DNA from 3 places in the uncultured Phascolarctobacterium sp. genome. Region 3 is predicted to be linked to each of the others. Evidence: riboswitches for the same ligand, from Rfam matches in the RefSeq annotation. Region 3 holds a riboswitch; each other region holds the start of a gene.
What was found. A riboswitch is a leader RNA that binds a small molecule or an ion and turns the genes downstream of it on or off. The one in region 3 is predicted to bind S-adenosylmethionine.
Positions count from the first base shown of each region.

Region 1: it holds a riboswitch for S-adenosylmethionine, as region 3 does, so the genes downstream of both, Q4G98_RS01905 (methionine ABC transporter ATP-binding protein) here and Q4G98_RS10465 (MetQ/NlpA family ABC transporter substrate-binding protein) in region 3, are expected to answer to the same signal.
Region 2: it holds a riboswitch for S-adenosylmethionine, as region 3 does, so the genes downstream of both, metK (methionine adenosyltransferase) here and Q4G98_RS10465 (MetQ/NlpA family ABC transporter substrate-binding protein) in region 3, are expected to answer to the same signal.

Region 1 covers NZ_CATWDQ010000002.1:44,512-55,204, forward strand. The annotation lists gene Q4G98_RS01875 (Bcr/CflA family efflux MFS transporter) at 1-1,184, shown strand, start outside; gene Q4G98_RS01880 (SulP family inorganic anion transporter) at 1,342-2,967, shown strand; gene Q4G98_RS01885 (universal stress protein) at 3,151-3,591, opposite strand; gene Q4G98_RS01890 (LysR family transcriptional regulator) at 3,737-4,480, shown strand; gene Q4G98_RS01895 (MetQ/NlpA family ABC transporter substrate-binding protein) at 4,703-5,536, opposite strand; gene Q4G98_RS01900 (methionine ABC transporter permease) at 5,563-6,222, opposite strand; gene Q4G98_RS01905 (methionine ABC transporter ATP-binding protein) at 6,212-7,249, opposite strand; SAM riboswitch class I at 7,327-7,428, opposite strand; gene Q4G98_RS01910 (YerC/YecD family TrpR-related protein) at 7,586-7,894, shown strand; gene hisZ (ATP phosphoribosyltransferase regulatory subunit) at 7,884-9,062, shown strand; gene hisG (ATP phosphoribosyltransferase) at 9,079-9,735, shown strand; gene hisD (histidinol dehydrogenase) at 9,726-10,693, shown strand, end outside.
Region 2 covers NZ_CATWDQ010000001.1:295,037-305,729, forward strand. The annotation lists gene Q4G98_RS01250 (Stp1/IreP family PP2C-type Ser/Thr phosphatase) at 1-140, opposite strand, end outside; gene rlmN (23S rRNA (adenine(2503)-C(2))-methyltransferase RlmN) at 201-1,259, opposite strand; gene rsmB (16S rRNA (cytosine(967)-C(5))-methyltransferase RsmB) at 1,260-2,627, opposite strand; gene Q4G98_RS01265 (DUF116 domain-containing protein) at 2,620-3,405, opposite strand; gene fmt (methionyl-tRNA formyltransferase) at 3,409-4,353, opposite strand; gene def (peptide deformylase) at 4,376-4,852, opposite strand; gene priA (primosomal protein N') at 4,976-7,234, opposite strand; gene metK (methionine adenosyltransferase) at 7,384-8,562, opposite strand; SAM riboswitch class I at 8,659-8,769, opposite strand; gene coaBC (bifunctional phosphopantothenoylcysteine decarboxylase/phosphopantothenate--cysteine ligase CoaBC) at 8,897-10,099, opposite strand; gene rpoZ (DNA-directed RNA polymerase subunit omega) at 10,119-10,304, opposite strand; gene gmk (guanylate kinase) at 10,307-10,693, opposite strand, start outside.
Region 3 covers NZ_CATWDQ010000017.1:7,193-17,885, reverse strand. The annotation lists gene Q4G98_RS10495 (glycosyltransferase family 2 protein) at 370-903, opposite strand; gene Q4G98_RS10490 (glycosyltransferase family 32 protein) at 935-1,678, opposite strand; gene Q4G98_RS10485 (hypothetical protein) at 1,714-2,898, opposite strand; gene Q4G98_RS10480 (glycosyltransferase) at 2,921-3,808, opposite strand; gene Q4G98_RS10475 (glycosyltransferase family 4 protein) at 3,834-4,928, opposite strand; gene Q4G98_RS10470 (sugar transferase) at 4,928-6,253, opposite strand; gene Q4G98_RS10465 (MetQ/NlpA family ABC transporter substrate-binding protein) at 6,602-7,423, opposite strand; SAM riboswitch class I at 7,528-7,627, opposite strand; gene Q4G98_RS10460 (Fe-S-containing hydro-lyase) at 7,735-8,298, opposite strand; gene Q4G98_RS10455 (fumarate hydratase) at 8,312-9,157, opposite strand; gene Q4G98_RS10450 (NADP-dependent malic enzyme) at 9,168-10,394, opposite strand; gene Q4G98_RS10445 (metallophosphoesterase) at 10,524-10,693, opposite strand, start outside.

The DNA of each region.
Region 1 (10,693 bases), on a different contig from region 3:
GGTATTTGGGCAATAAAGGACTGATTATACTGATAGCCGTTATGAATATGTTTGTGCCTTTGTCGATCGATCTGTATCTGCCGGCCTTACCGGCGCTGGGGGTAGAATTTGCGGCGTCGCCTTTACTGGTCAATCTGACGCTGGTTAGCTTTTTCTTCTTTTTTGCGGTGGGGATCTTATTATTTGGTCCGTTGAGCGATAAATACGGCCGCCGGAAGATCCTCTTATTGGGAATAGTTTTGTACACGCTGGCCAGCGGACTGTGTGCCGTTTCCGGCAGTATCCAGACGCTGATCGCTTACCGGATCATGCAGGCGCTGGGCGCCGGCAGTATGGTCGCTGTCTCGATGGCGGTAGTCAAGGATGCTTTTTATGGCACGACTAAGAACCGGGTGCTGGCATTAGTGCAGGCGATGGCTGTCATCGCGCCGATGGTGGCCCCCATTGTCGGCGCCTTTTTGCTGCAATTCGTCAGCTGGCGCGGCACTTTTGTCGTGTTGATCGCTGCCGGAGCGCTGAATTTGCTGGCCAGCTGTTTTTTTGAAGAAACACTGCCGCTGAACCAGCGGTATGCAGGCAGCTTTTGGAGCACTTTTGGCAGGCTGGCCGTAGTTGGCCGAAATGTGGGCTTCACAGGTTTTCTGACCGTATTTTCACTGCTGGCGGCACCTTATATGGCTTATGTAGCCGTGTCGTCTTACGTTTATGTGCAGTATTTCGGCCTCAGTGAGCAGGTCTACAGTTATTTCTTTGCTGCCAATTCTTTCTTTGCCGTTATCGGACCGTTTTTATATATGAAGCTGATAGGGATTGTGACGCCGCGGCAGTTCACATATGGCTGTTTTATTTTTACCGCTGCTGCGGCAGTGGCCCTGCTGACAGTAGGCAGCCTCTCGCCCTGGTGCTTCCTTATGGCATTTCTGCCGGTGACGGTTATGGAGAGCGCGGCGCGTCCGTTCAGCACAGCGATTTTATTAGATCAGCAGAAAACTGATATTGGTTCGGCTTCTTCGCTGATCAATGCGGTGAATACTGTTTTCGGCAGCTTGGGAATGCTGCTGGGCGCTTTGAACTGGGGTAATTTTATTGACGGTCTGGGCATTATCACTGCTGTCTGCGCCATACTGGCGATTGGCGGCTGGTGCTTTTTGCTGCATTTTAAGGTGCGGATCGAAGGCTTGTAAAAGTATTTGGCGGTGGAAGCAGCTGACTTTATTCTGTAAAATATTACGGAGACGGCAGCTGCTACTTTACATCTTGGCAGAGATGTATTATACTGGCATTGTTTTTTAGTTTAGGATGGCCTGCGGGCAGAGGTAAAATCAGGGGAGTTATGATGAGATGATGTTGTTGCAAAAGTTTACAAAAGATCTGAAACAGGAATTTACAGGCTATGATAAAAGCAGCCTGGTCAGCGATCTGCTGGCTGGCCTGACGGTGACCGCCGTGGCGATACCTCTGGCACTGGCGTTTGGCGTCGGCAGCGGCGCTACGGCAGCGTCGGGCCTGATCACGGCGATCGTTGCCGGACTGCTGATCAGTGCGTTAGGCGGCGCTTATTATCAGATATCGGGGCCGACCGGCGCGATGGCAGCCATTTTGATGTCGATCGTAGCTAAATATGATATGCAGGGTGTTTTTATCGCTACTGTTTTGGCGGGGATAATTTTGATCGTTGCCGGGCTGTTGCATTTGGGCAAGTTGATTTCTTTTATTCCCATGCCGGTCATTACCGGTTTTACGTCAGGTATTGCCGTGATCATCGCACTGGGGCAGATCGACAATTTTTTCGGTGTGCAGTCGCAGGGCGCTTCAACGCTGGAAAAGCTGCTGAGTTATAGTCAGCTGGGCTTTACGCCTAATTGGGAGGCGGCGGGTATCGGTGGTTTCGTAGTGCTAACGATGCTGATTTTTCCAAAATTATTTGGTACAGCCATACCAGCCTCCTTATTAGCGATCATTCTGGCGACGCTGGGCAATTTGCTGTATGGCTTTGACGTAGCTGTAGTGGGAGAGATACCTACGACTTTGTTTTTAGATGATCGTCTGGAATTTGCTGGCTTGCTGGATTTTAACCGTTTGACAAATCTGCTGGCACCTGCCGCCAGTATCGCAGTGCTGGCGATGATCGAAAGTCTGCTGTGCGGTGCTACCGCGGGCAGAATGACGGGCGCGCCTTTAGACAGTAACCGTGAGCTGGTGGCGCAGGGCGTCGGCAATCTGGTCGTGCCTTTCTTTGGCGGCATTCCGGCAACGGCAGCGATCGCCCGTACCAGCGTAGCTGTTAAGTCGGGCGCAAAAACAAGGCTGACCGGCATTTTTCATGCTTTAGGTATCCTGGCGGCGATGTTTATTCTAGCGCCGGTAATGTCCAAAATACCTTTAGCGGCCCTGGCCGGTGTGTTGATGGTCGTTTCCTGGCGCATGAACGAGTGGGCGACGATCGGCTTTATGGTTGATGGTAAATTTGCTGGAGCGATCTTTAAATTTATCATTACGATGCTGTGCACGATTATTTTTGATTTAACGACGGCGATCGTGGTCGGTGTGATGATTGGACTGATCCTGCAAACTGTGCGTTTCTCGCATCTGCGGATCACGTATGACGAGATCGATCCCAACAGACTGCATGACCATAATTCTTCGCTGCCTGAAAACGGGCTGGTCTGCTATATCACCGGGCCGATAGTTTTTGCCAATACGGAACGGCTGGAAGGCATAGCAGAAAAAGCGCAGGCCTACAGCTATGTGTATTTCTCCATGCGCGGCGTTCCTGACATGGATATTTCGGGGACACAGGAGTTTGGTAAGCTGATTGCCCGTCTGCAGGCAGAAGGTAAGGAAATCTATTTGTGCAGCGTGCAGGAGGACGCCATGGAAATGATGCGCCGCGGCGGTATTTATGCCATGGTGGGACAGGACTGCGTGTATTGGAGCGTAGAGCGGGCTTTATGCCACGGTCATTAAAGCACAAATAACGAGATCAATAATAGTCTGTTCAGAAGTGGAAGCGGCTGTAGAAGATATAAAAATAAAGTAAAGGGCCTGCCGGATGATTTCCGGCAGGCCCTTTATGCAGTTACTGAATTTTTTAGACGGGAGAATTTTCTGATCCAGAACTGCCTGTAAGAGAAACTGTGTCCCAGCAGTTTATATTTTAACGATCAGCACAGGAACTTCGGCATACATGGCAACCTTAGAGCTGACACTGCCGAGGATAAATTCGGCGACAGCGTTCAGGCCGCGGCTGCCAATAACAATCATCGTGCAGCCGGATTTTTTGGCGGCTGTCAGAATTTGCTGAGCGGCGTTACCGATCAGAGTTTCATAATGAACAGGAACTTTTGCGGCGGCAGTCTGCTTTTTGGCGGCTTCCATCAATTCCTTGCCGGCCAGCTCATACAGCTCGTTAGTCTGTTTGACCATGGCGGCATTCAACTGGTTCATGATCGTCGATCTTTTGCTGTAAGGTTCGATTGCGTGCACTACTGTTACTTCAGCATCAAGCTTCTCGGCCAGATTAATGCCGTAATCAAGAATTTTACCAACCGAATCGGAACTGTCGATAGCAATTAAAATTTTCTCTTTCATATAAATCCCTCCCTAAAGTTGCAGTCTTATGCTTCACTTGACGATTAGTCTTTTCTTTAATATCATTATAACAACAATAAATTTATACTTAAAATACTTGTTTTAGAAAATATAATACCTAAAAAGTATGAATGGAGGAAGGTTTATGAATTTGCAGCAAATGCGGTATTTTGTAACGGTTGCGCGCCTGGGAAATGTTACAGAGGCTGCTAAAGCACTGCATATTGCCCAGCCGCCCTTAAGCAGGCAGATCAAGCAGCTGGAACAGGAATTAGGCGTAGAATTGTTTGACAGGTCAGGACGGCGTCTGCATTTAACAGAAACAGGGCATTTGCTGCTGCACCGGGCGGAAGAGATTTTAAATCTGACGGACAGGACGATGTGTGAGTTATCCAGCAATGAACTGGGGCAGGAAGGTATTCTATCGCTGGGAGTCGTAACTTCGATGGGGTTGATGGTACTGCCGCAGCTGATCGCCGCTTTTAAAGAGGAGTATCCGAAAATAACCTATCGTTTATTGATCGGTGAGACACTGCGGGTGATCGAGCTGCTGGAGAAGGGGATCATCGAGATAGCGATCGTGCATCTGCCGGTCGACGAGGATTCCTTTGACAGCTATAAGCTGCCGCCGGAACGGCTGGCGCTGGTTTATGATGCGGCGGTTTTTCCGCAGCTGCATGGGGATTATGAGCTGCCTGTGAGCCGGCTGCAGGGACTGCCGCTTTTATGCCATCGCCGCTATAAGGAGCTGATGGAACAGGCAGCTCAAAAAAACGGTATCCAGGCACAGTTTTTCTGCCTCAGCGACGATAGTAATTCATTGATCGCCTGGGCGAAAGCCGGGCTGGGTCTGGCAGTGATCCCTGAGTCAGCGGAAGCGATCGCTTAGCGTGAGGGTTTAGCCTGTATCCGTTTTGCGGACCGGAGTTTGATGACAACGGCGGCGGTAGTCTGGGCACGAAAGCATTATCATGCGCCGACAACGCGCAATTTTATCAGTTTCATCCCGCAGTATTTTGAACAGAAGAAAAAGTGAAGGCAGCTTTACTGCCCAAAACAAAAGCCACGGAACTTTTACAGTTCCGTGGCTTTTAGTATAAGCGTTATTTCGTTATTTCCAGGCTGGTAAGATCGTGCCCTGGAAGTGGTCCAGAATGAATTTTTCATTGTCAGCCGACTGATAGATCGCTTTCAGCTTGGCGATCCGGGGATCGTTTTCGTTAGTCTTTTTGGTAACGAAGATATTGACAAACGGATTGTCAGCAGATTCCAGAATGATGGAATCTTTAGTAGGATTAAGACCGGCGGGAATAGCATAATTGGCGTTGATAACTGCCAGCGTTACGTCGGGCAGGCTGCGGGGAATTGTCGCCGCGTCCAGTTCCAGAAATTTGAAGTTATGCGGATTTTCAGTAATATCAGCAACAGTGGTAGTGACGTTTTTATTGTCTTTGACTTTGATCAGGCCGGCATTAGCCAAAACCAGGATGGCACGGCCGCCGTTGGACGGATCGTTGGGGATACCGATAGTGGCGCCGTCAGGAATAGCGTCGCCTTTTTTCAAGGTTTTAGAATAAGCTGCCATCGGGAAGTTAACGGTTTTAAAAACTTCGACCAGATCAAATTTAGGCTCTTTTTTCAAGGTAGCGTCCAGGTAGGGACGATGCTGCATGCTGTTGGCAAAAACCTCGCCCTGGAAGAGCGCCACGTTGGGAGTGACATAGTCGTTGAATTCGACAACTTCTACTTTCAAGCCTTGTTTTTCAGCCAGTTTTTTGACGTTATCCATGATTTCGGCATGAGGGCCGGCAGTAACGGCGATTTTTACAGGTGCGTTGGCTTCAGGTGCTTTGGCTGCTTCTTTTTTGTCGCCGTCGCAGCCGAAGGTGGTGAATGCAGCCGCGCATAATGCAGCCGCGACCAGGATCTTAGTAAGTTTTGTCATGAGAATATCCCCTTTACAAGATGTTTTTAAAGTTTATTTTTGTTAAGCTTTTTGGAAAAATAATCGCCTAAGGACTGAATGGACTGCACCATAACGATCAGGACGACAACGGTGATCAGCATTACGTCCATCTGAAAACGCTGATAGCCGTAACGGATCGCCAGGTCGCCCAGGCCGCCGCCGCCTAAAGTGCCGGCCATGGCCGAATAACCGATCAGAGCGATCACGGCGAGCGTGATACCTAAAACGATGGAATGCAGGGCTTCCGGCAAAAGCACTTTGCGGATGATCTGCAGCGGACTGGCGCCCATTGCCTGCGCTGCTTCGATAACGCCGTGGTCGATTTCCAGCAGCGAGGACTCGATGATGCGGGCAATAAAGGGTGCGGCCGAGATCGTCAGCGGTACGATAGAAGCGGTAGTGCCGATCGAAGAACCGACTAAAAGACGGGTCAGCGGAATGATCGCTACCATTAATATAATGAAGGGAGTAGAACGGGTAGCATTGACGATAGCGCCTAAAACGCTGTTGACAGGCGCGTTGGGCAAAATATGGTTTTTACGGGTGACGGTCAGGATCACGCCGAGCGGTACGCCGATAAGTGTGGCGAGGATCGTGGAAGCCAGCACCATATAGCAGGTTTCCCAAAAGGATTTAAGTAAAAGTGCTAACATTTCAGGAGACATAACCGATCACCTCAACTTTCAGCTGCTGTTCGTGCAGATAGTGCAAAGCATTTTTGATACCTGCGGCGCTGCCGGAAATTTCGATGACCAACGTGCCGAAGGGAATATCCTTGAGCGAGTCGATATTGCCGTAGATGATATTGATATCGACGTCGAATTTTTTGACCATGCCGGAAACGATCGGGTCGCCGGCGGAGTTGCCGATGAAGGACAGCCGCACGATCAGCTTGCTGCCTTCAGTATAAGTGTCACTGAGGGCCGAGGACTGCAGCAGTGCCGGCAGCTCGACATTGTTGATGCTTTTGATGAAATCCCTTGTAGTGGGTTTCTGCGGATCGGTGAAAACGTCAATCATCGAACCTTCTTCAATGATCTCGCCGTTTTCGATAACGGCTACCCGGTCGCAGACCTCTTTCACGACCTCCATCTGGTGCGTGATCATGACGATGGTCAGATTCAGGCGCTTGTTGATATCCTTGAGCAGGTCCAGAATGGATTTGGTGGTCTGCGGGTCAAGGGCCGAGGTCGCTTCGTCGCACAGCAGCACCTTTGGATCGCTGGCCAGAGCGCGGGCGATACCGACGCGCTGTTTCTGTCCGCCTGACAGCTGGCTGGGATAATAATCGCCGCGGTCCTGCAGCTGTACCAGCTCCAGCAGCGGCTGTACCCGTTTTTGGATCTCATCCTGGGGCAGTCCCTGGATCTCCAGCGGGAAGGCGATATTGTCGTAAACTGTACGGGAGGCCAGCAGGTTAAAGTGCTGGAAGATCATGCCGATGTTCTGGCGCGCTTTGCGCAGCTGCTGGTTGCTCATGGCGGTCAGCTCCTGACCGTCCACAAAGACCTGCCCGCCTGTCGGTACTTCCAGCATATTGATGCAGCGGATCAGGGTCGACTTACCGGCGCCGCTGAGGCCGATGATGCCGAAGATCTCGCCGGCGTTGATATGCAGATTGGTTTTCTTTAAAGCGTGGATATCGCCTGCGTTGCTGTAGTAGGTTTTTTCCACATTGCGTAAATCGATCATACAGCGTTCCTCTTTCTTTTCTAAAATCGTAAAAAAACCCTTCACACAGGTGAAGGGTAACGAATACATATCGTACTGCTTCATCTGCCGGATTTACATCCGTTGGATTTGGCACCGTTCACTCAGTGATGGTTGCCGTAGCTTCATAGGGCCAGTCCCTCGGCTACTCTTGATGAAATACCGTTTGGAGTTGTTAAACAAAATAATACACTTACAAACGGCGCTTGTCAATAAAAATTTTTAAATTTTTGTAAAAAGCCTTGCCTTTCACAAGATAAAGTGATAAAGTATAAAAGAAAAATGGTAGCAGTACCATCTAATTTTAAGGAGGCAATCATGGCTGCAAAAACCAGAGACCATTTGACCGACCAGTTATTTAAAGCGATCCTCAGCTTAAAAGACGAGGGACAATGCTCAAACTTTTTTGAAGATATCTGTACTATCAGCGAGCTGAAATCCATGGCGCAGCGCCTGGAGGTGGCCAGGATGCTGGATGCGGGCAGTATTTATGAGGAAATAGTAGAAAAAACAGGCGCCAGCACGGCAACGATCTCCCGCGTCAAACGCTGCCTGGTTTATGGGGCCGATGGTTATAATTCGGTGATGCCGATACTGAAAAAGGAAGCGAAGCCAGATGCTGAATAATAAAGCGCTGCAGGTACCGTATGGGACCCGGGACGTGCTGCCGGGAGAAGCGGGCGCCAGGCGCATAATAGAAAATAAGCTGGCTGCGACTTTTAAAGCCTGGGGCTATGACGAGGTGATCACGCCGACCTTTGAATACCTTGATACCTTTGCCGCCGCCGGACAGTTGTCGGACAGCAGCTTTAAATTTTTTGACCGGCGCAATAATATTTTACTGCTGCGTTCGGATATGACGACGCCTTTGGCACGGCTGGTAGCGACGCGGCTCAATGAAGGGCCTGCGGTGAAAAGGCTTTTTTATCTGGCCAATTTGTTTCGTTATGAAGAAGCACAGGCCGGGCGGCAGTGCGAATTCAATCAGGCCGGCGTAGAACTGATGGGCGCGGCCGGGCCTTCGGCAGATGCCGAGATGCTGGCTTTAGCGGTGGCTTCGCTGCAGGCGGCGGGTCTGCAGGATTTTGTGATCAGCGTTGGCCAGATCGATTTTATCAACGGCCTGATCGAAGCGGCAGAGGTTACGGCAACGCAGGCCCAGGAATTGAAACGCTGCCTGATCGAGCATGACGTGGTACGACTGGAAGCGCTGGTAGATGGCAGCAGGATGCCCTTAGAGCAGAAGGCGCTGTTCAAGGAACTGCCCTTTCTGCACGGCGGCTTAGAGCTGTTGGATAAGGTGGAGGCATGCGGGCTGAACTCTACCAGCGCTCAGGCTGTGCAGGATCTGCGCGAGATCTATGCTTTGGCTGCGGCTTATGGTGCGGCAGCTTATCTGCGTTTTGACCTGGGACTTTTGCGCGACCTTGATTATTATACAGGTATGCTGTTTGAAGGCTATGCCGAGGATATGGGCTTCCCGATCATTGGCGGCGGCCGTTACGATACGATGATGGAAAATTTTGGTAAATCGTGCCCGGCGACCGGCTTTGCTATCGGCATCGACCGGATCATGCTGATTTTGAGCCGCCGCGGGCAGCTGGATAATATCAGCAGCTGGGATGTTTTGGTAGCGTGGCAGGCGGGCTGTTTACCGCAGGCGATCGTGCAGGGCATGCGTCTGCGCCGGAGCGGCAAGACCGTGAAGCTGGCGACAGAACCGTTGAGCCAAAGCGAAGCTGTGGAAGCGCAGCGCGCTAACGCCTGTGATACACTGCTGTATATCGAAGAATGATAAAGGAAGTGCCGTGATGGATTATATTACCGTAGCGCTGCCGAAGGGCAAGCTGTTCCAGAAATCTGTGGACCTGCTGGCTAAAGTCGGCTACAGCGCCGATAACGTAACAGAGGATTCGCGCAAGCTGGTCATCAGTAATGAGGCCAGCCGGGTGCGTTTTATAATTACCAAAACTGTCGATCTGCCGACGTATGTGGAATACGGTGCTGCCGACATCGGGATCATCGGGAAAGACGTGCTGCTGGAGGAACGCAAGGATGTTTATGAGCTGCTGGACCTGAAATACGGACGCTGCCGTTTGATGCTGGCAGTGCCGGAGCAGATGCAGCGGCCCAAGCTGACTGATTACGCACATTTACGGGTGGCGACTAAATATCCTAACTGCGCGCAGGAATATTTCCGCAGTCTGGGGATTCAGACCGAGATCATCAAGCTTAACGGCTCGATCGAGCTGGGGCCGATGGTGGGACTGTCGGAGCTGATCGTTGATATTGTGGAAACAGGGCGGACCCTGAAAGAAAACAAACTGGTGGAGGTAGATTCCATCTATACGGCGACGGCACGGCTGATCGCCAACAGGGTCAGCTTTAAACTGAAATTTGACCGGCTGGATAAGCTGGTACGCGATCTGCGTAAGGTGCTGGATGAGGAGGAAGAACAATGCAGGTAACAGATGCCAGAGGGATGAGCGCTGCCGAGATTGCGGCGCTGATGCAGAAAAAAGCTTTTGATGAATGTGAGCTGTCGCCGGGAGTGCAGGCAGGCGTTACTGCGATGTTCGGCGCGCCGCTGACTGCGGCGCAGGTAGTAGATAAGATCGTTGCCGACGTCAGGGGAAGCGGCGATGACAAGCTGCTGTATTATACCAATCTGCTGGATAAGGCAGGCCTGACCGCTCAGAATATCCGTGTCAGCGAAGCTGAATTTGCGGAAGCAAGGCAGTCGGTCGATACGGAAGTAGTGGAAGCTATCAAACGGGCGATCGCCAATGTGCGCCGCTTCCACGAAGAACAAATGCCCAAGTCCTGGCTGACCAACCGCGACTGCGGCGCTATGCTGGGGCAGAAGGTGACGCCGGTGGATTCCGTCGGTATCTATGTGCCGGGAGGCACGGCGGCTTATCCTTCCTCTGTGATCATGAACGCTGTACCGGCAACTGTGGCTGGTGTGCCGCGCATCGTGATGGCGGTGCCGCCGGGAAGTGACGGCAAGGTCAATCCTTATGTGCTGGTCACAGCCGGGCTGATCGGCGTGACGGAGATTTATAAAATGGGCGGGGCGCAGGCCGTGGCCGCACTGGCTTTTGGTACGGCGACCGTACCGAAGGTAGCAAAGATCACCGGGCCGGGCAATATTTTTGTAACGCTGGCGAAAAAGGCTGTTTACGGCCACTGCGACATCGATATGCTGGCTGGTCCCAGCGAAATACTGATCGTCGCTGACGGCAGTGCTGATCCGCAGTATCTGGCGGCTGACCTTTTGAGTCAGGCAGAGCATGATCCGCTGGCCAGCGCTATTTTGGTCACGGACAGCGAACTGCTGGCCAATGCTGTTGCGGCCGAGCTGGAAGTGCAGCTGGCGGCTTTGCCGCGGCAGGAGATCGCCGCTTTATCCTTGACCAATCATGG
Region 2 (10,693 bases), on a different contig from region 3:
GCTTCCTTACTGGCGGTATCTCCGGCAGCATAACCGCCCATACCGTCGGCAAGTGCAAAAAGCTCAGGTCCTGTTGTCAACAAAGCGTCTTCGTTGACCGTTCTTACCATGCCCACATGGGTTTTACTGATAACGAACATTGGCGAACCTCCTTACTTTATAGCTTATATCTGTTTTTCTCACTGATAACGCCGCTGCCTTTACGCCTGCTGCTCCTGGGCAAAGCTGGCGCGCAGCTGTCCGCAGGCGGCGTCGATGTCATTGCCCATTTCCTTGCGGACGGTAGCGTTGATTTTATGTTTTTGCAGTACCTTTAAAAAGGCTTCGACCACTTTTTTGGTTGGGCGCGCATAGCCTTTTTCGGGCACTGGATTTGCCGGGATCAGATTGACGCTGGCGTGCTTGAAGCGCAGATGATTAGCCAGCAGCTCGGCTGCTACGGGGCTGTCATTTTTACCGGCGATCAGGATATATTCATAGGTCACCTGCCTGCCAGTGTGCCCCACATAGGCTTCGGCGGCCTGGATAACGTCCTGAAAAGGAAAACCCTTGTTGACCGGCATCAGCTCGGTCCTGAGGCCGGGCTCGGCTGCGTGCAGCGAGATCGCCAGATTGATGGGCAGTCCCAGCGCCGCCAGTTTTTCGATACCGGGAATGATGCCGCAGGTCGAGATCGTCATATTGCGGTAGCTCATATACATGGTATTTTCCTGGTGCAGGAACTGCAAGGCGCCGATAACGGCGTCAAAGTTGAGCATCGGCTCACCGCTGCCCATAACGACGACGCGGCTGACCTGTTTGCCTTCCCGGACCAGCATACTGTTAAAAAGATAGACCTGCGCCAAAATCTCGGCGGCTGTCAGGTTGCGCACGCAGCCGTTCAAGCCGCTGGCACAAAAAGCGCAGCCCATATCGCAGCCCACCTGGCTGGATACGCAGACGCTGTAACCATAGTCGTGGTGCATCAGCACCGTCTCGACCGAATTGCCGTCAGGAAATTCCAGCAGCACCTTGCGGGTCAGGTCGTCCTGAGATACCTGTTCGCGCAATATTTTAAGCTGCTGCGGCAGGATCGTAAAGTTTGCTTCCAGAACCGCGATGTCTGCTTTGGAAAGGTTGCGCATCTGGTCAAAAGCAGTGACGGATTTTTGATATAACCATTGATAGACCTGGGCCGCACGGAATTTTTTCAGTCCGGCGGCGGCCAGAAGTTCCTGTAATTCACTTAAGGATAAGCCAAACAGCTCTTTTTTCACGATTTACTCCTTACGCACCAAAGCGCAGATATAGAAACCATCGGTACCGTCACGCTGCGGCAGCAGCTGCAGCTCGTCCACAGTTTCACCTGTCAGCGGGTGCTGAAAACCGGCATACTGCCAGTTGGGATTGTTTTCTAAAAATTCGGCGGGGATGTAGTGGTTTTCGGCCTGCTCTAAAGTGCAGGTACTATAGACCAGCCTGCCGCCCGGTTTAACGTAGCGTGCAGCGTTGCGCAGAATCTCGCGCTGCAGCGGCGGGAAGGTTTTGAGGTCCGCTTTAGTTTTGGTCCAGCGCGCTTCGGCACGGCGGCGCAGTACGCCCAGCCCCGAACAGGGAGCGTCAACCAGCACGCAGTCGGCCAGTTCCTCCCACTCCGGCTTGAACTCAGCCGCGTCGTGCACCGACGGCTGAATGATAGTGATGCCCAAACGCCTGCTGTTTTCTTCGATCAGCTTGATTTTATGCTCATGGATATCAGTAGCGTAAATAAGGCCCTGATTTTGCATCAGCTGCGCCAGATGGGTAGTTTTACCGCCCGGCGCGCTGCACACGTCGATCACGGTCTGTCCCGGCTGCGGCGCCAGAACCGGCGCTACCAGCATCGAGCTTTCGTCCTGTACATAAAACATATCGTTATATTTGCTGAACAGTACGCCAAGAGACGGAATCCTGGTACAGACGATACCGTCCCCGCACCACCGTGAAGGTTCAGCTGCAAAACCGTCCTCCAGTAAATTCGCCAGCAGGGTTTTACGGTCGGTCACTAAAGTGTTTACCCGCAGGGTCAGCGGCGGCGGCTCATTATCAAAGCGGCACAACGCCTGCGCCCCTTCAAAGCCAAATTGCTTGAGCCAGCGTTTTACCAGCCAGTCCGGGTGAAATTCCTTTAGCGCCAAATACTCTTTGGAGTCTTTTTCCGCATCGGGATAAACGATATTTTCTTTGCTGCGTACCGCTCCCCGCAGTACGCCGTTCACAAATTTTACGATGCCGTCATGCCCGAATTTCTTCGCCAGATTAACGGACTCATTACAAGCAGCAGAGGCCGGTATGCGTTCAAAAAAATAAATTTGGAAAACACCCAGCCGTAAAATATTTAAAATCATCGGTTCGATTTTGCCCAGAGGCCGCGATACCAGCTGCTGCAGCAGCCAGTCGATAGTGCCTTTGGCTTTCACCGTGCCGTAAACCAGCTCGGTAACGAACCTTCTGTCCTGTTCACTATATTTTTGTTGGCCCAGCGCTTTGCTGAGCGCGATATTGGCGTAAGCACCGCCGGTAAAAACGCTGTTTATCACCTGCACCGCTGTTAAACGGGCATTAGGCAGAGTGTTTGCCACAGCTTTTTTTTCTTTATTGTTAGCCATGCTTTTCCTCAACTTCTAAAAAGTCCAGTACAGCGGCTTCCACACGTTTGATATCGACGCGGGTATTGAAGCAGGGCCCGAAGGGCCGCTCGTTGAGTACGCCGATGACCGGCAGCGGGAACACGTCCTGGATACCGCTGGTCAGGTCGCGCTCACAGGCAACGGCAACAATAGCTTTCGGCCGGATCTGTTTGACCATTTGCCGCGCTAAGGTACCGCCTGTGGCGACCGCCATATGGATACCGTATTTATGCGCCAGCCCCAGCATAGCGCCGACGCTGCAGCCGCCGCACTGACGGCAGTTTTCGATATTGCGGGTGATCTTATGCACACAGGTATCCAGCTGGATACAGTGCGGAGTCAGGATCATGATACGGTCGGCAGGCACTTTGACGCGGTGCTGCTTGACCAGATGATTGCTGACTTCGATAAAGGACTGTTCTATCTTACTGCGCGGGATATCAAAAATGCGGCCTAAAACAACAGCGAAGGGGAATAAAATATTCACAGCCTTCCAAGCCCAAAAGTAAAATATCTTCATGATAGGTACGCCCAGGATCGCCAGCACGATACCGGCAACGCCAGCCAGCAAAGCTAAAGCAATGGCGATACCGATGCCGCCGAACACTACCGGCAGCTTGGCGTTGATTTGCTGCAGACCCGGCAGAGCTACGCGCCAGGCCATATAAATGACCATCGCGCCAAGAACGGCGCTGGCCAAAGTCAGCGAAACAAAAACCCTCTTTTTCGGTTTAAAAACATTTTCCAGTTCAATCATTGCTTACCCCTCGATATTACCTAAGACAGTGCCGGGCTCTACGCCGCGGCCATTGCAGAAAACTTTTGCTTCCATACGTTTTTTCGATTCAGGCTGCACTTCCAGCACTTCCAGTGCGCCGCTGCCGCAGGCTACGATAAAGCCCTTTTTAGTAACAGCGGTAACTGTGCCGGCTGAAGCAGACGCCCCTGCTGCCAAAGCAGTTTTCCAGATTTTCAGGCTCTTGCCGTCTGGCAGTCGGGTAAAGGCTCCGGGCGCAGGGTTAAAGCCCCGCACCAGGTCATGTATTTTGGCGGCCGGCTGCGTCCAGTCGATTTTTTCCATCGCCCGGTCCAGCAGTCTGGCATAGGTCGCCTCGGCTTCATTTTGCGCTTCAGGCTTTACCGTCCCTGCGGCAAGCTCGTCCAACGTCCGCACCAACAGCTCCGCACCTTTGACCTTCAGCTCGTCGTGCAGCTCGCCCATCGTCATTTCACTGCCGATAGGCACGGTAACTTTACTGAGCATAGCGCCCGTATCCATGCCGATATCCATCTGCATGATCGTTACGCCGGATTCTTTTTCGCCCTGCATGATCGCATAATGGATCGGCGCCGCACCGCGGTATTTAGGCAGCAGCGAAGCGTGCACATTGACGCAGCCTAAAGGCGGCAGCGTCAATATTTCCTGATTGAGCAGCTGGCCGAAAGCGGCAACGACGATGATCTCGGGCTGCAATTCCCGCAGCTGCGCGATAAACTCGGGCGTTTTGACCTTAGCCGGCTGATACACAGGCAAAGCCTGCGTTAAAGCGTATTCTTTTACAGGCGTCATAAGCATTTTCTGCCCGCGCCCTTTGGGACGGTCGGGCTGCGTGATAACGGCAACGATCTCGTGCTTACCTGATTCTACCAGAGCCTGCAAGGTGCCCACGGCAAAATCGGGCGTACCCATAAATACAATTCTCATTTTAGTCTCCTTTGGCTGCGGCTTATTCGATGCCGGCAGGCGCTGTTTCTTTAGGTGTCAGGACGGTAGCCTTGTCAATAAACAAGATCCCGTCCAGATGATCCAGCTCGTGCTGTACGGCGATCGCCAGAATACCGTCGCTGGCAAGCCTCATGCGTTTGCCCTTACGGTCAAAAAATTCACATTCGATATATTCGGCGCGTTCTACTTCGCCTTCAAAGTTAGGCACCGACAGGCAGCCTTCGCCGCCGACTACAGAGCCTTCCCTTTTGGTGATGACAGGATTGATCAGCTCGATCAGCCCTTCGCCGACGTCGATAACGACTATCCGTTTGGACACGCCCACCTGGGGCGCAGCCAGACCTACGCCGTCTGCCGCATACATTGTTTCCGCCATATCGTTCAGCAAACGGACCGTTTTTTTATCTATACGTGCTACTTCTTCTGCCTTTAACCGCAGCACTGGGTTACCGGCAACAATAATTTCTAATTTAGCCACGGTCGGACCTCCTTAATTTTTCGTGCCTTATATTATACCACAAGGGCATATATTCTCACTAGGCTCGAAAACACCTCGCCAAGTGTTCATATTATACCATATTTAGCAAATTTCAGGCAATTTCTAAACAACGCTGACCGGGTCGACGTCAAAAAAGACATTGCGGCATTCTTTAAATTCAGAATTCCACAAGGCACGCTTGACCAGCTCCATCTGCGGACATTTTACGAGAATGTTCATACGGTACAGATCGCGCACTTTGGCGACGATCGCAGGAAACGGGCCCAGAACCAAAATTTCCTGTTCCGGCTGCTCCAGCTGCAGTGTCTGCAAAAAGTTGACGATCCGCTGCGCCAGACTGCTGCCGCGTACCTCCTCTTTATCTAAAACTGTTATTTTCAACAGCTCGGTATAAGGAGGATAGCCCAGCTCCTGCCTGGTTGCCAGCTCGCCGGCAGCAAAAGCGTCATAATCCTGCGTCGCCGCCAGCTTGATCACAGGGTTAGCAGGGTCATAGGTCTGCAAGACCACATGCCCGGCCCTGTCACCGCGCCCGGCTCTGCCGGCAGCCTGCGTCAGCAGGGCAAAGGTTCGTTCCGAAGCCCGGAAATCGGGCAGGTTCAACGTCGAATCCGCCGAAAGGATACCGACCAGCGTGACGTTTGGTATATCATGCCCTTTGGCCACCATCTGCGTGCCCAAAAGCACATTATATTCACCGCTGCTGAAGGATTTAAGAATATCCTCGTGCGCAAATTTTTTGACAGTCGAATCCTGATCCATGCGTAATATCCTGATCTCCGGCAGCTCAGCGATCTCGGCTTCCGCCTTCTGCGTACCCGTGCCGAAAAATCTGATCCGGCGGCTGTGGCAGTTCGGACATTCGTCCGGTATCGGCGCGGTATTACCACAGTAATGGCAACGCATGGCTTCTCCGGCGCTATGATAAACCAGCGCCACGGCGCAATGCGGGCAGACGATGCTTTCACCGCAGTCACGGCACATCACAAAAGTCGAAAAACCGCGCCGATTTAGCAGCACTATAGCCTGCTCTCCCTGTACTGCCGTTTGCAGTAGCGCATCGCTCAGCGCCGCCGACAGCACCGATTTATTACCGCGCTGCAATTCCAGCCGCATATCGGCAATTTCGACCTGCGGCAGCATACTGCCGTTAGCTCGCTGCAGCAAACGCAGATGTGTATATATGCCCTGCCGCGCTTTATAAAAGCTTTCCAGATCAGGCGTCGCACTACCCAGCACCACCGGTACGCCGCTCAGCTGCGCCCGTTTCAGGGCTACTGTCCGCGCATGATAGTTGGGCCGCTCGTCCTGCTTATAGCTGCCTTCATGTTCTTCATCAATAATGATCAGCCCCAGATCGCTGAAAGGCGCAAAAACGGCTGAACGGACGCCGATCAGCAGCTTGGCGTTGTTGGTACGCATTTTATACCACACATCGGCACGTTCGTTCTGCGACAGCTTGCTGTGGGCAACTGCAACTTCATCGCCGAACCAGGCCTGAAAGCGTTTAACGATCTGCGCTGTCAGCGCGATCTCGGGCACCAGCAGCAGCACCTGCCTGCCGGCTTCCACAGCCTGCGCTGCCGCCCGCAGGTAGACTTCAGTCTTACCGCTGCCGGTTATGCCCTGCAATAAAAAGGTTTCCTGACGCGGCTCTGTGATCGCGCTGCTGATCGCCTCGACAGCCTGCCGCTGCTCGTCTGTCAGCTGCAGGCTTTCTTTCAGCTCCGTTCTGTTGGCATAGCTGTTACGCAAAACACGTTCTTCACTGCGCTCGCTCCAGCCTTTTTCGCACAGGTTCCGCAGCGTCGCCGCACTCACCTGCACTGCCGCCAGTTCCTCACTGCTCAAAGGGCGTCCGGCTTCTGCCAGCACTTCCAGGGCGTGCATCTGTGCCCGCAGCCGTTTGTTATATGCTGCCAGCGCCTCACGTCCTGCCGCAGTCACAGCAAAACAGCTGCGGGTCTTGATCTTCATTTTATTTTCGTAATCATAAGCTATCAGCTTACCTTCATCGTTATAGACAGCCTGCCGTTTGATACTGGTTTTGCCGGGAATAAATAGCCGCATCGCCTCTGCCGGCGAGCACAAATAATATTCGGACAGCCAGTTGGCTGTTGCCAGCATTTCCGTATCGAACCAGGGACGCGTATCCAGCGTCGCTAAAATTTCTTTACAGTCGTATTCGGCCGGGGCAGCCGCTGCCAGCGAGGTCACAAAGCCCTCTACCGTCTGATGCCCAAAGGGCACCACAACGCGCCAGCCCACATCGACATGGCCCAGCTGCGGCGGTAAGCTGTATGTAAATTGTTTAAACAGGTTTTTTACAGGCAGGTTGATTGCCACATTTACATATTTCATTTAATACTCCATTACTGCAAACTTTAGCTTATTATATTTCTACTATTTTCATGAAAATTCCTTTATTTTTCCTCCAGCCAGCAGTTTAAATACTAAGATAAAGAAAATCACAGCTCCCGCAGGAGCTGTGACTGTATACAAGTTTTAAATTATAAGCCTGCCTGTTCTTTCAGGGAAGCAGCTTTATCAGTACGCTCCCACGGCAGATCGATGTCAGTACGGCCCATGTGACCGTAAGCAGCCGTTTGTTTATAGATCGGGCGGCGCAGGTCCAAAGCTTTGATGATCGCAGCCGGGCTCAGCGAGAAGTTTTTGCTTACCAGCTCGGCGATCTTATCCTCGGCGATCTTGCCGGTACCAAAGGTATCAACTAAAACGGATACCGGCTGCGCTACGCCGATAGCGTAAGCCAGCTGGATCTCGCATTTATCAGCCAGACCTGCGGCAACGATGTTTTTAGCAACATAGCGCGCGGCATAAGCAGCGCTGCGGTCTACCTTTGTAGGGTCTTTGCCCGAGAAAGCGCCGCCGCCGTGACGGGCCATGCCGCCGTAGGTATCGACAATGATCTTGCGTCCAGTCAGGCCGGAGTCACCCTGCGGACCGCCGATAACGAAACGGCCGGTAGGATTGATATAGTATTTGGTATCAGCGTCCAGCATCTCTGCCGGCACGATCGGTTTAATAACATGCTCCATAATATCGGCACGGATCTGCTCCATCGGGATCTCCGGAGCGTGCTGGGAAGAAACAACGATAGCGTCGATGCGTACGGGTTTGCCGTCGTCATATTCTACCGTGACCTGAGTTTTGCCGTCAGGACGCAGATACGGCAGTGTACCGTTTTTACGCACTTCCGATAAGCGGCGGGCCAGCTTGTGGGCCAGGCTAATCGGCAGCGGCATGTATTCTTCGGTCTCGTTAGTAGCGTAACCAAACATCATCCCCTGGTCGCCAGCGCCGACTTCGGTCTCCTCGGCCTTGCCTTCCTTGGCCTCCAGCGCTTTATCAACGCCTAAAGCAATATCTGCAGACTGTTCGTCGATAGAGATCAGCACACCGCAGGTATTGCCGTCAAAGCCGTATTTAGCACGGTCATAGCCAATATTGACTACAGTCTCACGGGCGATCTTGGGAATATCCACATAGCAGTTGGTAGAGATCTCACCGACAACATGGATCTGACCCGTTGCTACCAAAGTCTCGCATGCTACACGTCCCATCGGGTCCTGTTCTAAGATAGCGTCTAAAACCGCATCAGAAATCTGATCGGCGATCTTATCCGGATGTCCTTCTGTTACAGACTCAGAAGTAAATAATTTTCTCATAATTAGCCTCCTTTAAATAAAGTACACATCATCAATCTGCCTGCTTACTAAAAAAAGCGCTCTCATAATGAGAGCGCTGTGTATCATTGTTCAGCATTCTCATCTCACGAATTATCGCAGGACTTAGCACCGTTTTGCAAGACTTTCCTCTTACAATGGTTGCTGCGGTTTCACAGGGCCATTCCCTCCACCAGCTCTTGATGAGTAGTATTCAGTTACAATGCTTATTATAGCGGAACGACTGCCAAATTGCAACAGATTTTACAAAAATCTTTCAAATTTACATCCTGCGGCCTAATGGCGCTTAATGCTACGCCCCCCGGCCTAGCGGCAATCATTTGCGTAAACGCAGGACAGTATTCAAAAGCTCTTCTGCAACTTCTGCTTTGGTCATTTTTTCCAGCTCGCGCACTTCGCCGTCTGGAAACAGGAACTTAACGATATTGGTATCAGCGTTAAAGCCAGCCCCCTGCAAAGTAACATCATTGGCAACGATCATATCCAGATTTTTTTTGCAGATTTTTTCTTTGGCGTTAGCGACCAGATTTTGAGTTTCGGCGGCAAAGCCTACCAAAAACTGTTTTTCCTTACGCTCGCCCAAAGCTTTCAAAATATCAGGATTTTTATCCATAACGACAGTTAAGGCGTCGTCAGTTTTCTTTTTGATTTTCTGGTCGGCTACATCATGGGGCCGGTAATCAGCTACTGCGGCAGCCTTGATCACGATATCCACCCCGCCGTAAACTGCCAGGCAGGCGTCCATCATCTGCTGCGTAGTCTCGACCTGCACTGTTTTGACATTGGCAGGCGGCGTCAGCACCGAGGGCCCTGAAACCAAAGTCACCTCAGCGCCGCGTTCAGCAGCAGCCTGCGCGATCGCATAACCCATCTTGCCGCTGGAACGGTTGCCGACATAGCGGACCGGATCGATCGGCTCACGGGTACCGGCAGCAGTTACCAGAACACGCAGACCTTTCATATCACCGCAGCTTCTGGCAAAGAAGGCTTTGATAAATTCCACGATCTCAGCCGGTTCAGGTAAACGTCCCGCTCCTGAAGTACCGCAGGCTAAAAAGCCTGTTGCCGGCGTCATCACAGTTACGCCATGCGCTTGCAGGCTGGCAATATTTTCCTGCGTCACCGCATTTTCATACATACCGGTATTCATCGCCGGACAGACGATGATCGGCGCCTGCGCTGCCAGCAAAGTCGTAGAAAGCAGATCGTCAGCCAGGCCGTGCGCCATTTTCGCCAGAATATTGGCAGTAGCCGGAGCTACTACAAAAACATCGGCCCAATTGGCAAGAGCGATATGCTCGACATTGAATTCCTGATTGCTGTTCCACATAGACGTCGCAACAGCGTTGCCGCTGATTTCTTTAAAGGTCAGCGGCGTGACGAACTTCTGAGCATGCTCGGTCATAACGACACGCACCTCGGCCCCCTGCTTGCGCAGACGGCTGACCAGATCGACAGCTTTATAAACGGCGATACCGCCGGTAACGCCTAAAACGATTTTCTTCCCTTTTAGTAACAAGGCACTAAGCCCCCTTATCTCAGCGTACTTTACGCTCGTAAGTAATAACGTCGTCAGCGATCTCGCGCAAAGCAGTGCTTACTTCTTTCTGAGGCATATTCTGATTGCCGACAGTCAGTTCGCGGGCACGTTTGGCGGCTAAAATCACCAGGGTGTATTTACTGTCAACTTTCTCAGCTAAATAATCGATAGAAGGGTCAACCATACTCATATTTCTCTCTCCTTATGTGCCGCATGGCAAATTTCATTGATAATAAAATAGGTTCTGGCAGCACGGTAACGCTCTGCTTCCATGATCGTCAAAACTTTATTAGTAGCTTTCTGCGCCACATCGTTGACGACGATATAATCATATTCATTGGCATAAGCCAGCTCGCCTGTTGCCGAAGCCAGCCGGCGCTTGATCACGTCTTCGCTGTCCGTACCGCGTTTATAGATACGCGAGCACAGCTCGTCCAGTGACGGCGGTACGATAAACACAAACACTCCGTCAGGGAAGCGTTTTTTGATCTGCATCGCGCCCTGGATGTCGATCTCCAAAATGACATCCTTGCCCTGATTGAGCAGCTCCATCACATAAGAACGGGGCGTGCC
Region 3 (10,693 bases):
TTATTCCAACAAGTTGTTCTCTTATACCCAATTTATCACATATTTGACTATAAAATTTATATTTTCCCCAAATTCCCAGCGTCTTGTCTTTACAAACAACTTGCAAAACTCCCTTCAAGACCCCAATAATTACACTTACTAGTATTCGGGGGGGTAACATATGATTACTAATATAGGATTTAGTAAAAAGTAATATTTTCTTATCATTTACAATACGCTTTTCATTTATTACATTTTTAGCAAATAAGCATCTATCATAAATATTGTAAATGTACAAAATATCTGGTATTGAACAATATGTTTTTATACTTTCAAAATATTCTAAATTAAATATATAGTCTTCTCCAGAAATAAGATCTTCTTTAAATCTTATTTTTTCTTTTTTATTAATTCTGCATTATATATCTTTAAATAAACACCACCAAAGGGAATACCATTACTATAATATAACCTTTCAAAATCCTCCCAAATATTTCCTTTATGATATTCCAATATATAATCTATTTTTTTATTAATTCTGTCTTTTTTGTATAGGGCTTCTTTCCTGCTACAAAAAATAATATCACTGCTACTGTTTATCAAATTAAAATATAATCTTTCTACATATTCAGGAAAAACTTGATCATCAGCATCAATAAACAGTAAATATTTACCTTTTGATACTTCAATACCTGTATTACGAGCACTACTCACACCATTATTTTGCTGATTAATCACTATTATTCTCTTATCTTTACTAGCGTAATCATAACAAATTTCATCACTACCATCATTACTGCCATCGTTAACCAAAATAATCTCTATATTTTCATATGTTTGTTTTAAAACACTATTTAAACAAGATTTCAAAAATTTTTTTTTGTTAAATATAGGAATAACTATACTTATTAATTCGTTTTTCATAATATAATATTTTCAACCTCCAAAATTTTAGTTAATTAATCAGTTTTCTAAAATAAGTATTTTTTAATACGAAAAATTTTTCCACTACTTTTTCTCCAAATATTCTATTCAACCATTTCCGCACAAAAAGCTTAAATTTTACATTTCTATCTACCCAACTACCATTAAAATGGTGTATTGCATATGTATTTTTAGTAATAATAATTTTTCCATTTCGAGAATTTTTAGCACATAAATAATCTTGCGGAAATAATACACATAAATCACCAAAAACTTCAATTCTATTATCAAAAAATAAATTATATTTTTCTTTTGTCATTTCCGTAATTATACTTACATTCGTTCTCATATCATAGCCTTTATCACAAATAAAATGTCTATTATTATAATACGATAATAAATATCCTATCCATTTATTTTGAGGTACCGCCCCTATTATACCCGTAGGTATTTCATTAATATTTTGATATCCTGAAAATGCACCCCATCTTAATAAGTCATCAATATTTTTTATTATTTCTAGGTCTGCATCACAATAAACACCACCATATTCATATAGAACTTTGAGCCTAACATAATCACTAACAAAGGCCCATTTCTTTGCTTTATAAGCTTCTTTGACAAAGTAATTTTCATTAATATTAAAATTACTTTCATTCCACTCTATTATTTCATAATCAGAACAATGCTTATACCAACTTTCTATACACTTTTTTACCACTTCATCTTTTGTATTATTTCCAAACCAACAGTAATGTATTACTTTGGGTATCATATATCTTCTCCTTATAAAAACAATAATTACAACATTTACTTAAACCTTGGCTTAAGTAAAGACCAATCAATATAATCATCAGAAAAATACTCGATATTTAATAAATAATTGATTATATACGTTGCCAATCTTCTTTGATTAAACCCGGAATATATAGCATCACCTAATATTAATATAGGTTTTCCTATTATCATTGCTTCCATTCCTACTGTAGAATTAATAGTAATTACACATTTACTATTTTCTATAAGTTCCATTGTATTATTATCACTAATAAATATTCCGCACTTATCTTTTATCTCACATAAGTATTCTAAAAAGCTATAATCCTGTTCTGCCGGATGTGGTTTAACAACAACTTTTAAATGATTTTCTCTTGCATATTCTAATGCAAAACTTATTAACTCTCTCAACCCCATATTACTATTAACAACTAACTGAGTATCATTTGAAACCTGTAATGGTACAAATACATAATTACAATTACCAATTTTAAAACTATCCACATAGTTAATATGAGATTTGCTACTTATCTTAAAAAAATTTTTAAAGATAAATTTATAAGAATTTTTTTCTATACAAATTCCTGCTTTTCCCCCCAATAAATTACACACTGCACTAATAGTTGAAATAATAAAATTTCTACGTTTAGATTGGGGTAGAATAAAATTACCTTTTTTTAGCTCTAAATAATTTTTTCTCCAATCTTCATAAGATTTAATATCTTGATCAGCAGTATTATCAAGCTGTTCAGGATTCAAAAAAATACTTGAATGTTTATTAGTTCCCAAATGGTCAGCAAATAATTTAGAGGGGATATTAGATATTTCAAAAAAACACTTCTTTTTTTTATTTTTGATTGCATATTCCTCACATGCCCAATCACCTATTTTATTACCATTCCACAAAATAACGTACTCAAAATGATATTGGCCATTTATATGATCAATTGTTTCAAATAAATAAGTATATAATTTTTTTGCACTCTCTGCAGTAATATCATTAATCTTCATTTCTAAAGTATTAGATAAATCTTTAGAACAACTAAATTTATAAATTCCTTCCATCTTTGGTAAAAATACTTTTTTAAATCTAAATTTTAAATATAGATATACTGTAAAACTGTTGGTTAAATATATTATATCTATACCTCTAAATCTGTTAAAAAATCTTGCTCTATCAATATCATCAACATAACATAATGCAGTTTCTCTTTCCATCTTTATAGCTAAGCTCCATATACTATATTATTTTCTCAATATACTCTTTCAAACCCGATACTTCTAAAATTTTATGCCATTTCAATTTACTAATATCTTTATTTACAAACTGAAATTGAGAGATATTATTGATATTAAAATTAGAAAAGTCTTCTGATATCTTAAAAAATCGCATACCCTGTTCATTCTCAAATTTATTTATCCAACAGTAGTCTGTAGTAATAACTTTTAATCCTAATGCTAAATATTCTAAAAGTTTTGTAGAGGTTTGTATGTTATAAGGATAAATATCTGGTATATAATTAATGCCATATTTACATTCAGATGCTAATAACGGTACTTTTTGATAAGGAATATAACCAGAAAAATGAATATTCTTGTATGATCTATATTTCAAATATAAATCTTTTTCATATTTCCCTATAAGCAATATTGTATTTTCAGGAAAATGGAAAACAAATTTTCTTAATAAAACATCTACATTCCTTCCTCTACTAATATCGCCAATATAAAGAAAATCATATTTTTTATTAGAATTATTAATAAAAAATGAACAATCAATACCCATATCTCTATAATAACAAGGCACTCTGTCATTAAAAACAAACTGTTTTCTCACTTCTTCATTCAAAAATATTCTTGCACTAGGTTTACTGTTTAATAAAGATTTAATAGTATTTTTGACTTTCGGAAATATTCCAACAGAGGCTGAAGCATATTCATGTATTACCGGCCGATCTATTTTTCCCAAATCTATTCCCATAAACTTCCATATTAAATCATACTCATACAAATTAATATTTTTTTCATTTCTACTATCTATACAAATATATTCACTAAAGAACTTCTTATATGCTTCTATTTCCGGTAAATATGCTTTTCCATTGCTCAAGAATAGTATTTTCTTCAAACTAATTTACCTCTTTTTATATAACTTACAGTCCATAAATTGTTTTCTTCTTTTCTATAATATTCTCAATATAATATTTTTCATCTAAAGGTTGTTTTTTCAAACTTTTATTAACAGCATTTTCAAGTAATGCTATCCATTCATCTTCCTGATTACTTTTACAAAGACTATCACTGTCTAACAGGTCTCTGTTTCCTCTAATATCAGATGCAACACAAGGCACGCCGCAAGCCAGTGCCTCTATTAGCGACACTGGAAGTCCTTCTCTTCTGGATGGAAAAATAAATAAATCAGCAATTTTACAAATTTCCAATACATCTATTCTGTAGCCTAAAAACTTTACTTTATCACCAATTCCCAGTTCTTTGGCTAAATTTTGCAGGTATTCTTTTAATTCGCCTTTACCACAGATAAGGTAAATAAAATCTTTATTATCTAGTTTACTTAAAGTTTTTATAACAATTTCATGGTTCTTATTCTCGTTTAACTCTCCTACCGATAACAGAACCTTAACACCATTGGGTATGCCTAATTCATTTTTCTTCTGTTCTTTATCTATAGAAATACTGTGTATTTTTTCTATATCCACGCCAACACCAGGTACATAATATACTTTGCCATTATCGTGCAGGCTCCAGCTTTTTGCTCTGATATAGTCTTCCTGATTTATGGTTATCAGCTTATCTGTAAACTTTGCGCAAAAGCGTTCAACCGGATAGTAAATAAGCCAGTTTAAAAGTGGCGCACCCTTGTAGAAATGAAATCCATGCGCTGTATAAATTACTGTCGTATCCTTAAACTTTCTTGCTGCCAGTCTCGCCAGAACTCCAGCGACAGGTGTATGGCAATGGATAACGTCATAATGATTTGTTTTTATTATTTGTTTTAACTGTTTATAAGCTACAATATTGCGTTGTGAAAATGGTGAGCGTACAAAATCTATATCAAAGTATTGATCGCAGTTTGGTATGACACATGGTTCGCCAATAAAGTCATTTTTTGCAGCAACGTGTACTTCCCAGCCATGTTCCTTAAACATTTTGAGGAAGGGTAAATGGAAAGTATTAATATGCGTTTTTACTACGGTTGCCACAAAAAGGACTTTTTTCTTTTGCTCCATTACTTTCCCTGTACTCCTTCGGTACTGCTTTTTGTCAGCAGAACTTTGAATGTTTGCAGCATGATCATCAGGTCGGTTTTGACGCTGACGTCCTGTATATACAGCAGGTCGTAGATCAGTTTGTCATAGGCACTGGTATTGTATTTACCTGCTATCTGTGCCAGGCCCGTGATGCCCGGTTTTACGTTATGACGGTAATCATATTCAGGATTTTGGGCAATAAACTGCTTAACGAAAAAGGGTCGTTCCGGCCTGGGGCCGACGATGCTCATTTCGCCTTTCAGCACATTGAACAGCTGCGGCAGTTCGTCAAGCCTGGTGGCCCGCATGACCCTGCCAAATTTTGTGATCCGAGGGTCGCCTTCCGCTGCCAGCACCGGCCCGCATTTTGCTTCCGCGTCCTGTTTCATACTGCGGAATTTATGTACAAAAAAGGTTTTGCCATATAAGCCGACACGTTCCTGTGAATACAGCACCGGGCCTTTGCTGTCTACGCTGATCATGATCGCGGTAATCATCATTACCGGCGACAACAGAATGATCGCTGTCACTGCTACTGTAATATCCAAGATCCGTTTCAGCACCCGCTGTTCGGCCGTCAGCAGCATCCGCGTCACCCGCTGCATGGGGATGTCGTCTACTACTAAAATGCCCGTATTCTTGCAGGCCAGTTCATACATGGTCGGTACAAAAAAGATCTGTTTCTTCGTGCTGCGTGCATAGCGCAGTATTTTTTCTTTGTCCGCAATCGGCAGCTCCGCACCAATAAAAACATAGTAGTTGGCGTCGATATGCTGCTGCCAGTTGGTCTGTTGACAGCTGTCACAAACAGACTGCAGCGCCTGTTCCAGACCATAAGTTTTGGCCAGTTTATTTTGGATGCGTGCTGCTTCTTCACCGGCTGCAAACAGTACAGCCGTCTGCTTGGGAAAGTGCTTCCATTCCCACTGGTGACAGACGTATTGCCAAATAGCCAGTAAAACAAACGAAAACACTGCTGAATAAACAAGTACGACACGTGAATAATCAAACTGGCGAAAAAAGAAAGTCATGGCCATCGCCATGATGTAAATATTGGTCACAGCAACCAGAAGATTAAGGAAAATATCTACCAGTTTTTTGCGGATCAGGCTGAACAATCCATAGACGTTGAACATAAAGAACATCATGATGACCAGGATCGGTAAAAATTCCAGATGGAAAGCTATCTTATCCGTTTGTTTATTGCCAAGCTCCAGCACCATAGCGATACTGGTAGCCAAATATAAACAGAATATGTCACCGATGATCAAAATTATCTTACGCAGCAAAGAATTATATCCCACTGGAATCCACCCATAATCAATACTTTGGTATTTTTTCTTTTCTATAAAATATTTCACCAATAATTCATAATTATTGTACCACGGTTGTACCCCCCCGCAAGACATAAGCACGTTTTATTTTATATTTCAGTCAGCTTTTTGCTCTTACTTATATTTTTATCGTACCTATGTGGCAATATTTACAATATCACTTGCCAGCACCGCTTCTGCTGACATGCAAAAGCCTGACTCTATTCCCATAGAGCCAGGCAAAAAAATATTCCCACCTCAACTTTCGCTGAGGTGGGAATATTTTTTTCATTTCCTGATCAAGCAATGATCAGCTACTTAAATCAAACAAAACTTTCATTAAAATGCGGGTACGACAGCGCCTTTATATTTTTCTTCGATGAATTTTTTTACTTCCGGACTAGTCAAAGCTTTATCCAGTTTTTGCAGTTCAGGACGCTTATCGTCGCCTTTACGAATCGCCAGGATATTGGCATACGGAGAGTCCTTAGGTTCGGTAAAGAGCGAATCTTTGACCGGATTCAGCTGTGCTTCCATGGCAAAATTGGAATTGATCACAGACAGATCAACATCATCCATGGAACGCGGCAGCAGAGCAGCCTCAATTTCCACGATCTGCAGGTTTTTAGGATTTTCAACAATATCACCAGGCGTACCGGAAATGCCTACACCGTCACGCAGTTTGAGCAGTTTGGCGCTTTGCAGCAAGGCCAGCGCACGGCCGCCGTTAGTGGGATCGTTAGGGATAGCAACTTTAGCACCGCTGGGAACATTATTCAAATCTTTCAATTTTTTGGAATAAACGCCCATCGGTTCGATATGTACCTTGGTATAGGCCACAAGCGGCAGATTCCGTTCGGAAGCGAATTTTTCAAGATACGGGGTATGCTGGAAGAAGTTGGCGTCTAATTCTTTATCTGCCAGTGACAGGTTGGGTTTTACATAATCACTGAATTCAATGATCTGCAGGTCAACGCCTTCTTTAGCCAGCTGCGGTTTGATCAGATTTAAGATTTCGGCATGCGGCACAGGCGTTGCGCCTACTTTCAGCACCACCTTTTTATCGCCGCTGTTAGCGGCAGGTTTGCTGTCGCCGCCGCAGCCGGCAACGACTAACGCGATGCTGAACACTGCCAGCAAGGCTAAAAACAACTTTTTCATAAACAATCTCTCCTTTAATAATGAATTTAACACAGTACCTATCTTGGCTCGGTCGGGCAAACAAAAAAGCTCTTTCCGAGGAAAGAGCGCTTGCTTCTGCTTTCCTCTCATCTATCAAGAATGTTCTTGCAGGATTTAGCACCATAGCCGGGGCTTGGTTGCCGGGTTTCACAGGGCCTGTCCCTCCACCGCTCTCGATAAGAGTGTGTTATTCGATTGGCATTATGATAGCTCAACTAAATAAGCTTGTCAAGGTTTTTGTAAAAAATAAGAGGCTGCCGCTGCAGCCTCTTAAATATTTGTTAAATTTGTTACTCTTTGCTGTACTTGGCAATGCCGACTTTGTAAAAATCATTGCCTTCGCTGTCGATACAGACGATTGCAGGAAAATCTTTAACTTCGTAACGGCGGATAGCCTCAGGCCCAAGATCTTCATAAGCGATCATTTCTTCACCTTTGATAGATTTGGCAATAACGGCTGCCGCACCGCCAACAGCGGCGAAATAAACAGCGCCATGTTTCACGCAGGCGTCAATAACTTCCTGCGAACGCAGTCCTTTGCCGATCATCCCGCGCATGCCCTGCTCGATCATAGTCGGAGTGTATTTATCCATGCGGCCGCTGGTCGTCGGACCGGCGCTGCCTACTATTTCACCCGGTTTAGCGGGGCTGGGCCCAACGTAATAGATCACCTGATCACGCACATCAAAAGGAAGCTGCTCGCCCTTGTCCAGTGCTTCAGTCATCCGCTTATGCGCAGCATCGCGGGCAGTATAAATGTAACCGCTGATACGCACTACGTCGCCTGCATGCAGGTCTTTAATAGTTTCTGCGCTTAAAGGCGCCGTAATATATTTGATAGTAGCTTCACTCATTTCAGGCCCCTCCTTACAATACCACTTCTGCACGACGTGCAGCGTGGCAGTTCAGATTTACGGCAATCGGCAGAGAGCCGATATGGGTCGGTGCGTATTCAATATTCACAGCGACAGCAGTTGTACTGCCGCCCAGCCCTGAAGGGCCTACGCCAGTCATATTAACACGTTTGAGAAGTTCTTTTTCCAGTTCTGCATACTGCGGATTGGGATTGTGTTCGCCCACCTTACGAGTAAGGGAATATTTAGCCAGAATCGTAGCTTTTTCCATATTGCCGCCAATGCCTACGCCGACTGTAACAGGCGGGCAGGGATTCGGGCCGGAACTGCGTACAGTGTCAACAACAAATTTGATCACGCCTTCGACGCCGTCAGCCGGTTTGAGCATTTTTAAAGCGCCCATATTTTCACTGCCACAGCCTTTCGGAAAAACTGTGATCTTGATTTTTTCGCCGGGCACGATGGTTGTATGAATGATTGCCGGCGTATTATCGCCAGTATTTTTACGTACAAATAAAGGATCGTCAACAGAGGATTTACGCAGATAGCCGCCGACATAGCCATCGGCGACACCGGCGTTGACAGCCTCATACAGGTCGCCGCCAACAAAATGTACTTCCTGCCCGATCTCCAGAAAGACCACGGTCAGACCGGTATCCTGACAGATCGGTACAGCTTTGGCTTTGGCCAGTTCGGCATTCTCAACGATAGTCGTCAATATTTCCTGCCCCAAAGGAGATTCTTCGGTGGCAATAGATGCTTTTAATTTTGCCAGCAGCTCTTCCGGCAGGTAATAGCAGGAATCTTTACAAAGCTTACTGACAGCGGCAGTTATCTCCTGAACTTTTATCTCGCGCATAATGGCCTCCTTATCTGCCGACACGTTTCATAGTGTTGGCACGCACTTCTTCGGGATCGACTTTGATGCGGGCGATGCCGGTTTCCATGGCCACACGGGCTACTGCAGCAGCAACTGCCGGAGCAACACGCGGATCAAAGGCATCGGGAACAACATAATCAGCACGCAGATCTTTCTCGTCGATCAGCTCGGAAATTGCATAAACAGCAGCAACTTTCATTTCTTCGGTGATCGCTTTCGCACGCACGTCGATAGCGCCGCGGAACACACCCGGGAATACGGTAACGTTATTGACCTGGTTCGGGCTGTCACTGCGTCCGGTACCTGCAACAGCGGCACCAGCTGCGATAGCGTCAGCATAAGAAGTTTCCGGCACCGGATTAGCCAGTGCAAAAACGATAGCTTTATCAGCCATGCTGGCAATGATTTCTTTAGTAAAGACGTTAGGTGCGGAAACACCGATCAAAACGTCAGCGCCTTTGGCAATCTCTGCCAGATCACCTTTTTTATGCTCTTTATTGGTGACTGTAGCCAGGTAAGACTGGATACGGTCAAGCTTAGCGTCGATACCTTCGTACAAAGCGCCAAAACGGTCGACCATCGTTACATTTTCAGCGCCCATGCTGACAAGCAGGCGGCCGATAGCCGAACCTGCGGCGCCGCAGCCGTTAACGACGAATTTAGCCGTTTTCATATCTTTTTTTACAAAGCGCAGTGCGCCGATAACTGCCGACAGACAGGCAATAGCAGTGCCGTGCTGGTCGTCATGGAACACCGGGATGTCGCAGATCTTTTTCAGTTCGCATTCGATGTCATAGCATTTGGGCGAGGAAATATCTTCCAAATTGATACCGGCAAAGCTGGGCTGCAGGAAACGTACTGTTTCAATAATTTTGGCAGGATCTTTGGTGTCGATACAGATAGGTACAGCGTCTACATCGCCAAAGGTTTTAAAGAGTGCGGCCTTGCCTTCCATGACCGGCATAGCTGCTTCAGGACCGATATCGCCCAGACCAAGTACACGCGTACCGTCGCTGACGATAGCGACCATATTGCCGCGGCAGGTATATTCAAAGGACATATCTTTATTTTCTTTGATTTCTTTACATGGTTCAGCAACACCAGGAGTGTATGCCAAGGCCAGATCTTCGCGGGTTTTAATGGGAACCTTGCTCACAACGGCAAGTTTACCATGATTTTCCAAATGGAGTCTTAAAGCGTCGTCACGTAATGTCATACATTATTACCCCCGTAATTTCAATTTAGTATACACTATACATTGTAAATGAAATACACTGCTTTTTCAAGGGTATACGTCAGAATTTTTAGTTTTTTTATAATTTAAAAGCTTGCTTAACTTATCTGCTCACAATTTATAAAGCTCTGCTGCGGGACGTTCTCCCTCTTTGACAGTCAATACTGCAAATGTCGGCCCCATTTCACTGCGCGGCAAAATCGGACTGCCGGGATTGACAAGCAGCACATCGCCGAACCATTTGACCAAAGGAACATGGGTATGCCCGAAAACCACAATAT